Regions from separate parts of the Klebsiella sp. PK01 genome, predicted to be linked through region 1. Evidence: predicted binding sites of a transcription regulator. Region 1 holds the regulator's gene; each other region holds the start of a gene.
The links. The regulator Fur, encoded in region 1, represses iron uptake genes when iron is present. The targets are predictions, from matches to a motif close to ATAATAATGAGAACNACTATCAA.

Region 1 (4,598 bases):
CATCCAGTCCCGACAGTGCGACGAGGTGCGGATCACCAGACGGGCCAGCGCTTCGTTGGTATTGCCGTCGGTAACGCGCAGCAGATCCTGCCAGTATTCTTCTTCCGGATAGCTGTCGACTAAGACATCCTGCGGCGCATCGTGCATACAACGCAGATTACGCGTGTGCTGAGAGTTACCGCCCCGCCATTCCCGCGGCGCGGCTTCCAGCAGCAGTACGGATGCGCCTGCTTCCCGGGCGGTTAAGGCGGCGCATAACGCGGCGTTGCCGCCGCCAATCACCAGTACATCCACCATTATCGGCTCCATTACGCTTTGACTAATTGTTAAATTTGTAATGGAAATGTAAGGTGCAGGGGGCGGCAGGCGCTATGGCGTGAAGCTAAAGGGGGGTTTAGTGTGTGTAAAGGCTGGCGCCCGGCCAGTTGCCGGATTCAACTAGCTGGCGCATGACTTTTGCCAGCATTACCCGTGCCGCAAGGCCTGCCGGGGTGAGTTCGTCATCGGAAAGACTGACCAGAAAATTCGGTCGGCTAAGTACCGGATTATCGACGCCGATCACTCTTAGCGCCTGGCTGTCGAGATGAGAAATCGCCGCGCCCGGCTGCAGCGTGGCGCCGAGCCCGTCACGAACGGCGCGCATCAGCAGGGCCAGGCCATCGATTTCAGCCACCACGTCAACGTTGATGGCGTGCTCCTGGCAAATAGCGTCCAGCCTGCCGCGCAGGCCATGCCCCTGGCTTGGCATAATCAGCGGGATGGCGGCCAGTTGGTTCGGGGAGATGCTATCGCCGGGCAGCGGCGCCAGCACGTCATGGGCGCCAATCAGGAACAGACGTTCCTCAAGAATGGGTCGGGCGCTCCAGCGCAGGATCTTCTCTTTCTGGAAAACGATGGCTAAATCGAGCTGGCGGGTGTTGATCATCCGTTCCAGATTGCCGGAGAGGCTCTCCACCAGGTGCAGGCGGACGTCGGCGTAGCTTTCGCGCATGGCGTTGATAAAAGGTACGCCCAGTACAGAAGCGGTGCTCGGCGCCATACCGACGCTGACGTGACCGGAAAGGCGCGCTTCACGCGCGGCGAGAATTGCATCGTCAGCATGGCGCAGCGCCAGTTGCGCCTGCGAGTAAAAGGCGAGGCCGGCGCTGGTGGGCATTACGCCGCGCGAAGTCCGTTGCAGCAGGCGGATAGCGAGTTCATTTTCCAGACGCGCCATTTGCTGGCTGAGCGCAGAGACGCCAATATTCAGATCGAGCGCGGCGCGGCCCATACTGCCGGTTTCCACAATGCGGACAAAATAGCGTAGCTGGCGCAGCTCCATATTGACTCTCCGTACAAGGCGTTATGCTCTGACAGAATACGCATGCCGGCGGATTTCGCCCATAAAAAAGCCAACCTTGAGGTTGGCTTTTTACGACAAACGAGACGGGAAATTATTTATTCACCGCATCGTGGGCATGTTCATCTTCGCGGCAGTCGCCTTCCGCACAGTGGCCGTACAGGTACAGGCTGTGGTTGGTTAAGCGGATGCCGTGTTGCGCAGCAATTTCACGTTGGCGGGATTCGATAGAATCATCGCTGAACTCGATCACTTTGCCGCAATCGAGGCAAATCAGGTGATCGTGGTGGTGCTGCTGAGTCAGCTCGAATACGGATTTACCGCCTTCGAAGTTGTGACGAGTCACGATGCCTGCATCGTCGAACTGGTTCAGCACGCGGTAAACGGTAGCCAGACCAATCTCTTCACCCATATCGATCAGGCGTTTATATAAATCTTCCGCACTGACGTGATGGTTATCCGGTTCCTGCAACACTTCCAGAATTTTCAGTCGGGGAAGTGTGACTTTCAGGCCAGCCTTCTTTAATGCGATATTGTTGTCAGTCATGCGGAATCTGTCCTGTTGCTAAAGATCGGCTTCCTTCAAAGGGAAGCAATACAGAGAATCACCCGATGTAATGCGTCTCATTATAGAGCTGCAACTCTGAAATGAAAACTGCAACCATCGCGCCTTGTAAGCTGTCAAAAACGAATTACCAGCTACAAACTGTGTCACGTGACCTCGTGGAATCAGAGGACATTGTACAGATATGTGATGAAAAGTTAAAAACTTGTAGCTATTAGTTTGATTGCTTTTATCTATTAATTCAGCGCAGCTTAATAGCTGCGCTGTTTGATTCTTAGGCGTTTTTGATTTCTTCCAGATGCAGCTCTTCGGAAATCTGCTTCACCCACTTCTCAACGCGCTCGTTGGTCAGTTCCGGCTGACGGTCTTCATCAATCGCCAGACCTACGAAGTGATCGTCGTCTGCCAGGCCTTTAGAAGCTTCAAAGTGGTAGCCCGCGGTCGGCCAGTGGCCAACGATGGTTGCGCCGCGCGGTTCAATGATGTCACGAATGGTGCCCAGCGCATCGCAGAAGTATTCTGCGTAATCTTCCTGGTCGCCGCAGCCAAACACGGCTACCAGCTTACCGTTGAAGTCGATCTCTTCCAGCGTCGGGAAGAAGTCGTCCCAGTCGCACTGCGCTTCGCCGTAGTACCAGGTTGGGATGCCGAGCAGCAGAATATCGTGGCTTTCCAGATCTTCTTTGCTGCTCTTGGCAATGTCGTGAACTTCAGCAACGTCTTTACCGAGCTGCTTTTGGATCATTTTTGCAATATTTTCGGTGTTGCCGGTGTCGCTGCCAAAAAAGATGCCGATGATTGCCATGAGTAAAATAACCTCTTGAAACTTAATGATGTGGTAGTGGCATTATGCCTACAGTTAACGGCAATCATAGCAGAACAGGGAAGGGCGCGGAAACAGCAATAACGTCCTGGTGCACACTCTGCTACATGAAAGCGATTTTTTTGCGTTTTTCAGACTTCGCCCTGGTTACGCAGGCAGGCCAGTTGGTGCATCAGCATCTCTTCGATAAGATCGCTGCGGCTCATGTTGCGGGCTTCCGCCAGCTCATTAAGCGCGTCGACCGCATCGGCGTTGAGCTTCAACTCAACGCGCTTCAAGCCGCGAACTTTATCGCGTTTGAGCTGATTGCGTTTGTTGATGCGCAGTTGTTCATCGCGCGAAAGCGGATTGGTTTTCGGTCTACCCGGGCGACGCTCATTTGCGAACAAATCTAATGTCGTTCGGTCCGTTTGTTCTTTTGCCATGATTCAGAGTGACTTCGGGGAAACAAGCTGCCGGGCTATAGCCGGCGCAGATAGCGCGCCATAATACATCAGGCGAACCGCCGCGCCAACGACCGCGGGCATTATGCCGCGCGGTCGGGCGTTTTTTAGCCACTCAGGCTTCAATTGTGCTCAGATAACGGCGAATTGCGCGTAAAACCGCCTCGGGTTTTTCCGCATGCACCCAGTGTCCGGCGCCGGCAATGACGTGAGCGCGGGCCTGCGGGAATTGCGCCAGCAGCGCGTCGCGGTATTCATCGGTAACATAAGGGGAGTTGCCGCCGGGAATAAATTGCGCCGGGTGCGGCCAGGCTGGCACCGTTTCCCAGCCGACAATATGCGGGTATTGATCCCACAGCGCCGGCACGTTGAAGCGCCACGCGCCGTCGACAAAGGATTTCAGCAGAAACTGAATGACGCCTTCTTCATTTATATGCTCGCGCATCACCTGCGCCGCCTGCTGGCGGGTGCTGGCGGCGGATTCGCTGACGGCGTTAATCGCCGCGAAGATCTCATCATGACGGCGGACGTGATAAGCCACCGGCGCAATATCAATCGCCACCAGCCCGGCGATGCGATCCGGCGCCAGCGCGGTCAGCGCCATCACCGCTTTGCCGCCCATTGAATGGCCGATAAAGGTCGCTTTCTCTATCTGATGATCGTCAAGAGTATCCAACAGATCCTGCGCCATCGCGCGGTAGGTCATCTCCGGCGAACGCGGCGATAAGCCGTGGTTGCGCATATCGACCTGCAATATATCGTAGTCGGCGACCAGATCGCGGGCGAGGATCCCAAGGTTGTCCAGGCTGCCGAACAGGCCGTGTACCAGGACGATTGGGGATTTATTGTGCGGGTTTTGTGCAGATTGCGCTCGGCTATTTAATTTCATGGCAAAGTTCTTTTTTTCGCTCCGTCGGGTTAGGGTATTATGTTGGACATTCTGCCATTAGGCTGCAAGACCCGGAAGCATTCTGAGTTTTACCGCCATCCTGGTTTGACGCTATTCGCGGTTGGGATTTGTCCTCTATCTGATGCCTTTTGCGCAGTAGTGTGAAAGACAAAGGATAGTTAATCCCGACGACTTGTATTCAGAAACAAAGAAATCGCACTGGATTAAGATGAAAACAATCGAAGTTGATGATGAGCTCTACCGCTATATTGCCAGCCACACTCTGCATATCGGCGAGAGCGCATCCGACATTTTACGGCGCATGCTGAAATTTACCGCCGTTTCTCAGCCTGCATCTGGCGCGCCTGCGGCGAAAGCCGCGCCGGCGGCTGCTCCTGCGGCGGCGCCAGTCGTCGAAGCGAAGCCGGCCAACCCGGTTAAAGATAAAGTCCGCGCCATGCGCGAACTGCTGTTATCTGACGAATACGCTGAACAAAAGCGCGCGGTTAACCGCTTCATGCTGGTATTGACTACGCTTT
Region 2 (4,598 bases), on a different contig from region 1:
CCGGCGCCGATATACGGGCGCACTTTACTTTGCGCATCGCCAAAGTACCACTGCGCCATCAGCGTCGGCGGCAGCTGATGTACGGTGGCGATAGTGCCGGTCGGCCCGGTACCCACCTTATGGCGGAACGGCGTTGCCGCCAGCAGTTCGATACCGATATTGTCGGTCGCCATATAGGTAAAGGTTAAACCCAACTGGGTGTTATTACTGACGTTAAAACCGCCGAGACTACCCAGCACGTTGTCAGAGCCCTCAGTCGGGCGAACCGTCGCCGAGCCCGCGCGAATAAAAAACTCCCCCGCTTCATGCGCCCAGGCGCTACCACCAGAAAGCGTACCTAAGATCAATGCCGCCGCTGCTATTTTCTTCATATCCATGTCCCCATTATGGTTTTTATCAGCGGCTGCAAATATACCTACAATGAGTTAGCTTTGATCTGTTTTAGATCACACCAGGCCATTAGATTTAACATTTATTGATCCAGATTAATTTTTGCAGCAGTTAGTAACGTTCTGATTTGTCTTTACATCAATTTTTACCCATGAGAAAAATTTTTGCTTGCCCCTCTTGTCGCCGATCGCGCGGATAGCTAATTTAATTGCCGACAATTTGTGTTGATGCGTTTTTTTCAGGTGTAATTATGAGTGAAATCAACCCGTGCATGACGTGCGGTGCCTGTTGTGCGTATTTTCGAGTCTCCTTCTACTGGGCTGAAGCCGACGACGCTGGCGGCGTGGTACCCACACAGCTCACCGAACCCCTTACCCCTTTTCTGCGCTGCATGAGCGGTACCAATCAGCGGCAAAGCCGCTGTACCGCCTTAAGCGGTGAAATCGGCGAATCGGTACACTGCTCCATCTATCACCAGCGGCCTTCCCCCTGCCGCGAGTTTGCCATGTCAGGCGAAGGCGGCGAACTCAACGAAGCCTGCGATCGCGCCCGTGCCCGCTATGGCCTGCCGCCGCTGGGAACTCTTTACAAAGATATACCTACCGTGACCTCGGCAGAGACTGCTACCCAACCACGTTTTGCGGTACAATCCCCGGCTAGTTAAAACACCTGCAAGACTCAAGGAGAATGCATGTCTATCACGGCGAAGTCCGTCTACCGTGACACGGGGAATTTTTTTCGTAATCAGTTCGTTACTATTCTGCTGATTGCGTTGTTATGCGCGTTCATCACGGTAGTCATTGGCCATGCCTTTTCGCCCAGCGACGAGCAGTTATCGATTCTCAGCGAGGGCGATAACCTCGTGGGCAGCGCCGGCTTGTTTGAGCTGGTGCAGAACATGACGCCGGAACAGCAGCAGATCCTGCTGCGCGCGTCGGCAGCCTCAACCTTCTCGGGTCTGGTGGGGAATGCCATCCTCGTCGGCGGCGTACTGTTGCTGATTCAGCTGATCTCCGCCGGGCATCGCGTCAGCGCGCTGCGGGCGATCGGCGCGGCGGCGCCGGTTCTGCCGAAGCTGTTGCTGCTTATTCTGTTCACCACCTTCGTGGTACAGATGGGGATGATGCTGGTGCTGGTGCCGGGCGTGCTGCTGGCGATAGTTCTGGCGTTCGCGCCGGTGATGCTGGTGCAGGATAAAATCGGCATCTTTAGCGCAATGCGCGGCAGTATGCGTCTGGCGTGGGCGAATATGCGCCTGGTGGCGCCAGCGGTACTCGGCTGGCTGCTGGCAAAAACGGCGCTGCTGCTGCTTGCTTCAAGCTTTGCAACGCTGTCGCCCAACGTTGCCGCCGTGGTCATTAATACCATCAGCAATCTGTTCTCTGCGCTGTTGCTGATCTATTTGTTCCGCTTGTATATGCTTATTCGCAACTAACTTTAATCAGGGCCGGGCATTCCGGCCCTTCCTGAACGACGGAATTGATGTATGAAGCAGTTTCTCGATTTTTTACCGCTCGTAGTCTTCTTCGCTTTTTATAAGATTTACGATATCTACGCCGCAACCACCGCGCTGATCGTCGCCACCGCGGTAGTCCTCATTTATAGCTGGGTGCGCTATCGTAAAGTTGAAAAGATGGCGCTGATCACTTTTGTGCTGGTCGCCGTATTCGGCGGGCTGACAATCTTCTTCCACAACGATGAATTTATTAAGTGGAAAGTGACCGTCATCTACGCCCTGTTTGCCGGCGCCCTGCTGTTCAGCCAGTGGGTAATGAAAAAGCCGCTGATCCAACGCATGCTTGGTAAAGAGCTGACGCTGCCGCAGCAGGTGTGGTCGCGGCTGAATCTGGCCTGGGCGCTGTTCTTTATTCTCTGCGGGCTGGCTAATATCTACATCGCGTTCTGGCTGCCGCAGAATATCTGGGTCAACTTCAAAGTCTTCGGTTTAACGGCATTGACCCTGGTCTTTACCCTGTTGAGCGGCGTTTATATCTACCGCCACATGCCACAGGACGATAAGCACTAATACCCCTTAACGGTACGCGCTAGCCGGCGCGTACCGCCTCCCTTGTGCTTTTCATTTCTTTTCTCTACCTCCTATCCCGTTCAGTTCAAATTTAACTTCCGAAAGAGCGGGTAAGCCACCTCTTATTACGCCATTCCCCAACGGCTCGCCTTCACGCTTTCTTCATCAAACAGGAAAAATTGCGCCAATTGTGAGGATTTGATGAAGTTTCGTCTCGCTTCATTGTAATGATAATGATTATTATTAATATTCACGTTCTTGTTTTATTTTGATACGGATATTTACAATGAGAACGAACACCGCATTCCCCCTCGCTCCCCTTACCATCATTATCGCCAGCTTCTTTTCAGCGGAGAGTTTGGCCGAAGAAGCCGAACAGGATACTGAAACCATGGTGGTTTACAGCACCGCTGAAGAAGCGTTAAAACAACAGCCCGGCGTTTCGATTATCACTGCCGAAGATATTGCCAAAGAGCCGCCGGTTAATGACCTGTCAGAAATCATCCGTAAAATGCCCGGCGTGAATCTGACCGGCAACAGCGCCAGCGGTAGCCGCGGTAACAACCGTCAAATCGACATTCGCGGGATGGGCCCCGAAAACACGCTGATTTTGATCGATGGCGTACCGGTTACCTCACGAAATTCGGTACGTTACAGCTGGCGCGGTGAACGCGATACCCGCGGTGATAGTAATTGGGTACCCGCTGAAATGGTTGAACGTATTGAAGTCCTGCGCGGACCCGCTGCGGCCCGCTATGGGTCCGGCGCGGCCGGCGGCGTGGTGAATATCATTACCAAACGACCAACCAACGACTGGCACGGCTCACTGTCGTTCTTCACCAATCAACCGGAGAATAACAAAGAAGGCGCCACCAACCGGGCCAACTTTAACCTCAGCGGGCCGCTGGCAGGCGATGCCCTCACCATGCGTTTGTACGGCAACATCAATAAAACCGATGCTGACGCCTGGGATATCAACCATGCGCAGAATGGCTCATACGCCGCCGGTCGCGAAGGCGTGCGTAATAAAGATATTAACGCCCTGCTGTCGTGGAAAATAACCCCACAACAGATCCTCGATTTCAACTATGCCTACAGCCGCCAGGGCAATATTTATGCCGGCGATACCCAGTACAGTAACGGCAACCTTAGCCCCAATGGCCTGGTTGATTCACTCTACGGCCATGAGACCAACCGCCTGTATCGCCAGTCGTGGGGGCTAACCTATAACGGAATTTGGGATTGGGGACAGTCAAAAGCCGGCGTTTATTATGAAAAAACCAATAATACCCGCCTGCAGGAAGGATCAACCGGCCGCGTCGAGGGGATGATCAATAGCGATGAATACGCCACCAGCCGTCTGGAATCATGGCGCTCCACAGGCGAGTTAAACATTCCGTTCTACTGGTTGGCGGATCAGACGTTGACGCTTGGCATGGAGTGGAACCGCGACGAACTCAACGATCCGGCGTCGATGCAGGCCACTGACGTGAGCGGTGAAACCATCGCCGGCACCAGCGGCAATGCCGCCGATCGTAGTAGCAAAAACAGCGCCACGTTAACCGGGATCTACCTGGAAGATAATATCGAGGCCACGCCGGGAACTAACATCATTCCCGGCCTGCGTTTCGATTACCACAACCAGTTCGGCAGTAACTGGAGCCCAAGCCTCAACCTGGCGCAGGCATTAGGTGAGTGGTTTAAAGTCAAAGCCGGTATTGCACGGGTATTTAAAGCACCGAATTTATATCAATCCAGCGAAGGCTATCTGCTCTCCACCCGCGGCAACGGATGCCCGAACGCCATTGCAACAGGCAGTTGCTATCTGCTCGGCAACCCGGATCTGGATCCGGAAATCAGCATCAATAAAGAGCTTGGGCTGGAATTCAACGCCGGCGGCTATAACGCCGGGATCACCTGGTTCCGTAATGATTACAAAAACAAAATCGTCTCCGGCACCGAGGTGCTTGGCTACACTTCCAGCGGCAACAACATTCTACAGTGGCAGAACGGCGGCAAAGCCGTAGTAGAAGGACTGGAAGGGACCGTGCTGATCCCATTGATTGCCGACACCCTAAACTGGCGCACCAACGCGACCTGGATGATTAAATCGGAAAGTAAAGATACCGGCAATCCGCTGTCGGTGATCCCGAAATATACTATCAATACCATGTTCGACTGG
Region 3 (4,598 bases), on a different contig from region 1:
CGCTGGAAGAGACCATGCGCGCGTTGGATCATCTGGTTCGCCAGGGAAAAGCGCTCTACGTTGGTTTATCGAACTACCCGCTCGAGCTGGCACGTCAGGCTATCGCTATCCTCAACGATCTCGGCACGCCTTGCCTGATTCACCAACCCAAATATTCGATGTTTGAACGCTGGGTGGAAGAAGGATTGTTAGCGATGCTGCAGGCCGAAGGCGTGGGAAGTATAGCGTTTTCACCGCTGGCTGGCGGCCAGTTGACCAACCGCTATCTAAACGGTATTCCGCCAGACTCGCGCGCAGCCAGCAATAGCCGTTTTTTACAGCCGGAACAGCTCACCGCCGAGCGGCTGGAAAAAGTCCGCCAGCTTGACGCCATTGCCGGGCGCCGCGGACAGAAGCTATCACAGATGGCCCTGGCCTGGGTGCTGCGTGAAGATAAAGTGACGTCAGTGCTGATCGGCGCCAGTAAAACGGCGCAACTGGACGATGCCGTGGGTATGTTAAGCAATCGTCGGTTCAGCGCTGAAGAGTGCGCCGCCATTGATGCGATCCTTGCGGTGTAAACTCATTTTTACTTTGGCAAAAAGTGCTATTTCTTGCGATTTAAGAGTTCCCTGATGCTACGCCTCTTTACCGGCTCGTAATATCTGGTTAACAGGTCATTAAGACCCGATCGTGAGGAGAAGAGTATGTTCAGGTCACTGATTCTGGCTGCGGTACTGCTGGCGTGTGCGCCGGTTATCGCCAATGCTGGTGAAATCACCCTGCTGCCATCGGTAAAATTACAAATTGGCGATCGTGACGGTTACGGTAACTACTGGGACGGTGGCGGCTGGCGCGACCGTGATTACTGGCGTCGTCATTATGAATGGCGCGATCACCGCTGGCATCGCCATGATAACGGCTGGCATCGCGGTTGGGATAAACGCGGCTGGGATCGCGGTCGTGCTTACGAGCGCGGCTATCGCGAAGGCTGGAACGATCGCCGTGGCGGCTGGGGCCGAGGCCCTGGCGGCGGGCGCGGACATGGTCACGGGCACCACTAATTGATAAAGGGAGCGAAAGCTCCCTTTTTTGTTGCCGTATTAATCTAATGCGGAACCAATAATCAGCCAGCCGTTCAGCGCCACCACAATCGCCACAATCAGCCAACCGATGCGTTTTACCCAGCGACTGTTTACCAGATCGCCCATTAACCGCGCATCGCTGGTAAAAATCAGCAGCGGCACCAGCGCCAGCGCAATCCCGAAGCTCAGCAATACCTGGCTCATCACCAGGATACGCGTTGGATCCAGCCCCATCATAATCACGATAAACGACGGCAGCATGGTGATAGTCCGGCGAAACCACAGCGGAATATGGAAGCGGATAAACCCCTGCATCACGACCTGCCCGGCAAGCGTTCCGACTACCGTCGACGAGAGACCGGCGGCAACCAGACTGAGACCAAAAATCGTCGCGGCGGCATGGCTAAGCAGCGGTTCGAGAGTTAAATAAGCCTGGTCGAGATCGGCCACGCCGGTGTGGCCGTTGAAGTGAAACGCAGCGGCGGCGGTCGCCATCATCGCCAGGTTAACGAAGCCGGCAATGGTCATTGCAATCGCCACGTCCCAACGCGTGGCGTTATAGCGTTCTTTGCGCGAGCCGTCGTGCAGGTTTTGCGTCAGCGATGAGTGCAGATAGATAACGTGCGGCATAATCGTCGCCCCGAGAACCCCGGCGGCAAGGAATACCGCTTCGCCATTCGGCAGGCTCGGAATAATCATGCCTTTGGCCAGCGGCGCTAACGCCGGCTGCGAGAAGATAAGCTCGACCACATACGCCACCGCCACAAACAGCAGCAGCCCGCCGATGACTTTTTCCAGCGGTTTCTGCCCGCGACGCTGCAACATCAGGATCAGGAAGGTGGCGACGCCGGTCAGCACCGCCCCCTGTAATAAGGAAACGCCGAGCAGCAGCTTAAAGCCGATGGCCGCGCCGATGAATTCAGCCAGATCGGTCGCCATGGCGATAATTTCCGCCTGTATCCAGTAAAACCACACCACCGGGCGCGGGTAATGGTCGCGGATCTGTTCCGCGAGGTTTTTACCGGTGGCGATACCGAGCTTGGCCGATAACACCTGAATCAGCATCGCCATCAGGTTCGCCCATACCACTACCCATAACAATTGATAGCCAAAGCTGGCGCCAGCCTGGATATTCGTGGCGAAGTTACCCGGATCGATGTAGCCGATGGCAGCAATGAATGCGGGCCCCATCAGTGCGAGCCTCATCTTGCGCGCTGCGCGACCGCTGCTATTCTCAACGCGACTGTTAGTCATTTTCTGCCCCTGGAAATATAGCCTTTGCTATGTTTAATGCTATCAAAATGCGAATGATTATCAAGTTCATTTAGAAAGGTGATAATGATTGCTTTGATAGGAGGGAACGATAGCAGGCCAAATAACGAAACGGGCGTGAAGCTGTCGACAACGCGCCTTTCATCAGATTAGTACATTAATGCAACTTTTAATACCTTTGCATAACATAACAAAAATGTACGATTGATCACTATTTTTGTTATTGGTCACATATCCTTGCAATAGTGTGGATTCGATCTCGTTTTATTTAGGCTTGTTGCATAGAATGTGCACGGAAATTTAACCTGCCTCATATTTGGAGCAAATATGGACCGCGTCTTGCATTTTGTCCTCGCGATCGTTGTGGTGGCTATACTGGCCTTGCTGGTCAGTCACAACCGTAAGCAGATCCGCATTCGTTATGTTATTCAATTACTTGTTATTGAAGTTTTGCTGGCCTGGTTCTTCCTGAACTCCGATGTCGGTCTGGGTTTCGTGAAAGGCTTTTCTGAGATGTTCGAGAAACTTCTCGGTTTCGCCAACGAAGGCACCAACTTCGTATTCGGTAACATGAACGATAAAGGTCTGGCCTTCTTCTTCCTGAAGGTTTTGTGCCCAATCGTCTTTATTTCCGCGCTGATTGGTATTTTACAGCATATTCGCATTCTGCCGATTGTCATCCGCGCGATCGGTACCGTGCTGTCGAAAGTTAACGGCATGGGTAAACTGGAATCTTTCAACGCCGTTAGCTCGCTGATCCTCGGCCAGTCGGAAAACTTCATCGCCTATAAAGATATTCTCGGCAAAATGTCGCGCAACCGTATGTACACCATGGCGGCAACCGCGATGTCTACCGTTTCGATGTCCATCGTCGGCGCCTATATGACTATGCTGCAGCCGAAGTATGTGGTTGCCGCGCTGGTGCTCAACATGTTCAGCACCTTTATTGTTCTGTCGCTGATTAACCCGTATCGCGTTGAGCAGAGCGAAGAAAACCTGCAGATGTCCAATCTGCACGAAGGTCAGAGCTTCTTCGAAATGCTGGGCGAATACATTCTGGCAGGCTTTAAAGTAGCGATTATCGTTGCGGCGATGCTGATCGGCTTTATCGCGCTGATTTCCGCGCTCAACGCCCTGTTCGCCACCGTCACCGGCTGGTTTGGCTACAGCATCTCCTTCCAGGGGATCCTCGGCTACATCTTCTACCCGGTTGCGTGGGTGATGGGTGTGCCGGCGAGCGAAGCGCTGCAGGTAGGCAGTATTATGGCGACCAAACTGGTGTCTAACGAATTCGTGGCGATGATGGATCTGCAGAAAGTGGCAGCGACGCTCTCCCCGCGTGCGGAAGGTATCATCTCCATCTTCCTGGTCTCCTTCGCCAACTTCTCTTCTATCGGCATCATCGCCGGGGCGATTAAAGGCCTGAATGAAGAGCAAGGTAACGTGGTTTCTCGCTTTGGTCTGAAACTGGTTTACGGTTCCACGCTGGTCAGCGTGTTGTCAGCCTCTATCGCTGCGCTGGTACTGTAATCACAAACAGACGTTAATAAAATAACAAGCCGGGCTGCAGTATCGCCCGGCTTTTTTACGCCTTCAATTCACTTAACGGCTGCGGTTTGCCAATCAGGTAGCCCTGCAAATAATCGACGCCCAGCGCCAACAGCATCGCCTTTTGCGCCTGAGTCTCTACGTACTCTGCGACGACCGTAAGCTGTTTCGCCCGCGCGATTTCGATAATGGATTTCACGATAATCGCATCAAGCTGGTCGCTCTCGATTTCATGCACGAAGCAGCCGTCAATTTTTACGATATCCGCCTGCAGGCTTTTCAGACGCTCATAGTTAGCGTAACCGGTACCAAAGTCATCAATGGCGATAGCGCAACCGAACTCACTCAACAGCTGAATATTATGCATGCTGGTATCCGCATTCGAGAACGCCTGCTCTTCAGTTATCTCAATCGTGATATAAGCAGGCGAAACGCGATAACGCTTAAACAGCGCGATAATCTGCGCGGCGCTATCCTTTTGCATCAGCGTATACGGCAGCAAATTGACGGAGAAGCGTCGGCCGGGATGTTGATCAAGCTGGCTGAACAGCGTTTCCAGCACCAGCATATCGAAGCGCTGGCTGAGGTTAAACTGTGCAATAAGTGGAATAAACCGATCCGGCGTGATAATCGTCTCGCCGCAGCGCATACGGGTGAGGATTTCGTAATAGCCCTCCCCCTCCGCATTTTGAATCGGCTGCGCGTACAGCAGAA

Region 2: AC22LX_RS00145 (TonB-dependent siderophore receptor) is a predicted target of Fur. The motif match lies at 2,644-2,666, and genes of this name have one in related genera.
Region 3: AC22LX_RS08540 (Nramp family divalent metal transporter) is a predicted target of Fur. The motif match lies at 2,360-2,382, and genes of this name have one in related genera.

Annotation. Positions count from the first base shown of each region.
Region 1 is NZ_JBYEZM010000004.1:484,823-489,420, forward strand. It holds gene tcuA (FAD-dependent tricarballylate dehydrogenase TcuA) at 1-297, opposite strand, end outside; gene tcuR (tricarballylate utilization LysR family transcriptional regulator TcuR) at 395-1,321, opposite strand; gene fur (ferric iron uptake transcriptional regulator) at 1,434-1,886, opposite strand; gene fldA (flavodoxin FldA) at 2,179-2,709, opposite strand; gene ybfE (LexA regulated protein) at 2,859-3,152, opposite strand; gene ybfF (esterase) at 3,286-4,059, opposite strand; gene seqA (replication initiation negative regulator SeqA) at 4,289-4,598, shown strand, end outside.
Region 2 is NZ_JBYEZM010000001.1:26,745-31,342, reverse strand. It holds gene ompW (outer membrane protein OmpW) at 1-371, opposite strand, end outside; gene AC22LX_RS00160 (YkgJ family cysteine cluster protein) at 641-1,054, shown strand; gene AC22LX_RS00155 (YciC family protein) at 1,082-1,825, shown strand; gene AC22LX_RS00150 (septation protein A) at 1,877-2,416, shown strand; gene AC22LX_RS00145 (TonB-dependent siderophore receptor) at 2,703-4,598, shown strand, end outside.
Region 3 is NZ_JBYEZM010000002.1:707,330-711,927, forward strand. It holds gene mgrA (L-glyceraldehyde 3-phosphate reductase) at 1-560, shown strand, start outside; gene AC22LX_RS08535 (DUF2502 domain-containing protein) at 687-1,043, shown strand; gene AC22LX_RS08540 (Nramp family divalent metal transporter) at 1,083-2,318, opposite strand; gene nupC (nucleoside permease NupC) at 2,664-3,866, shown strand; gene AC22LX_RS08550 (EAL domain-containing protein) at 3,922-4,598, opposite strand, start outside.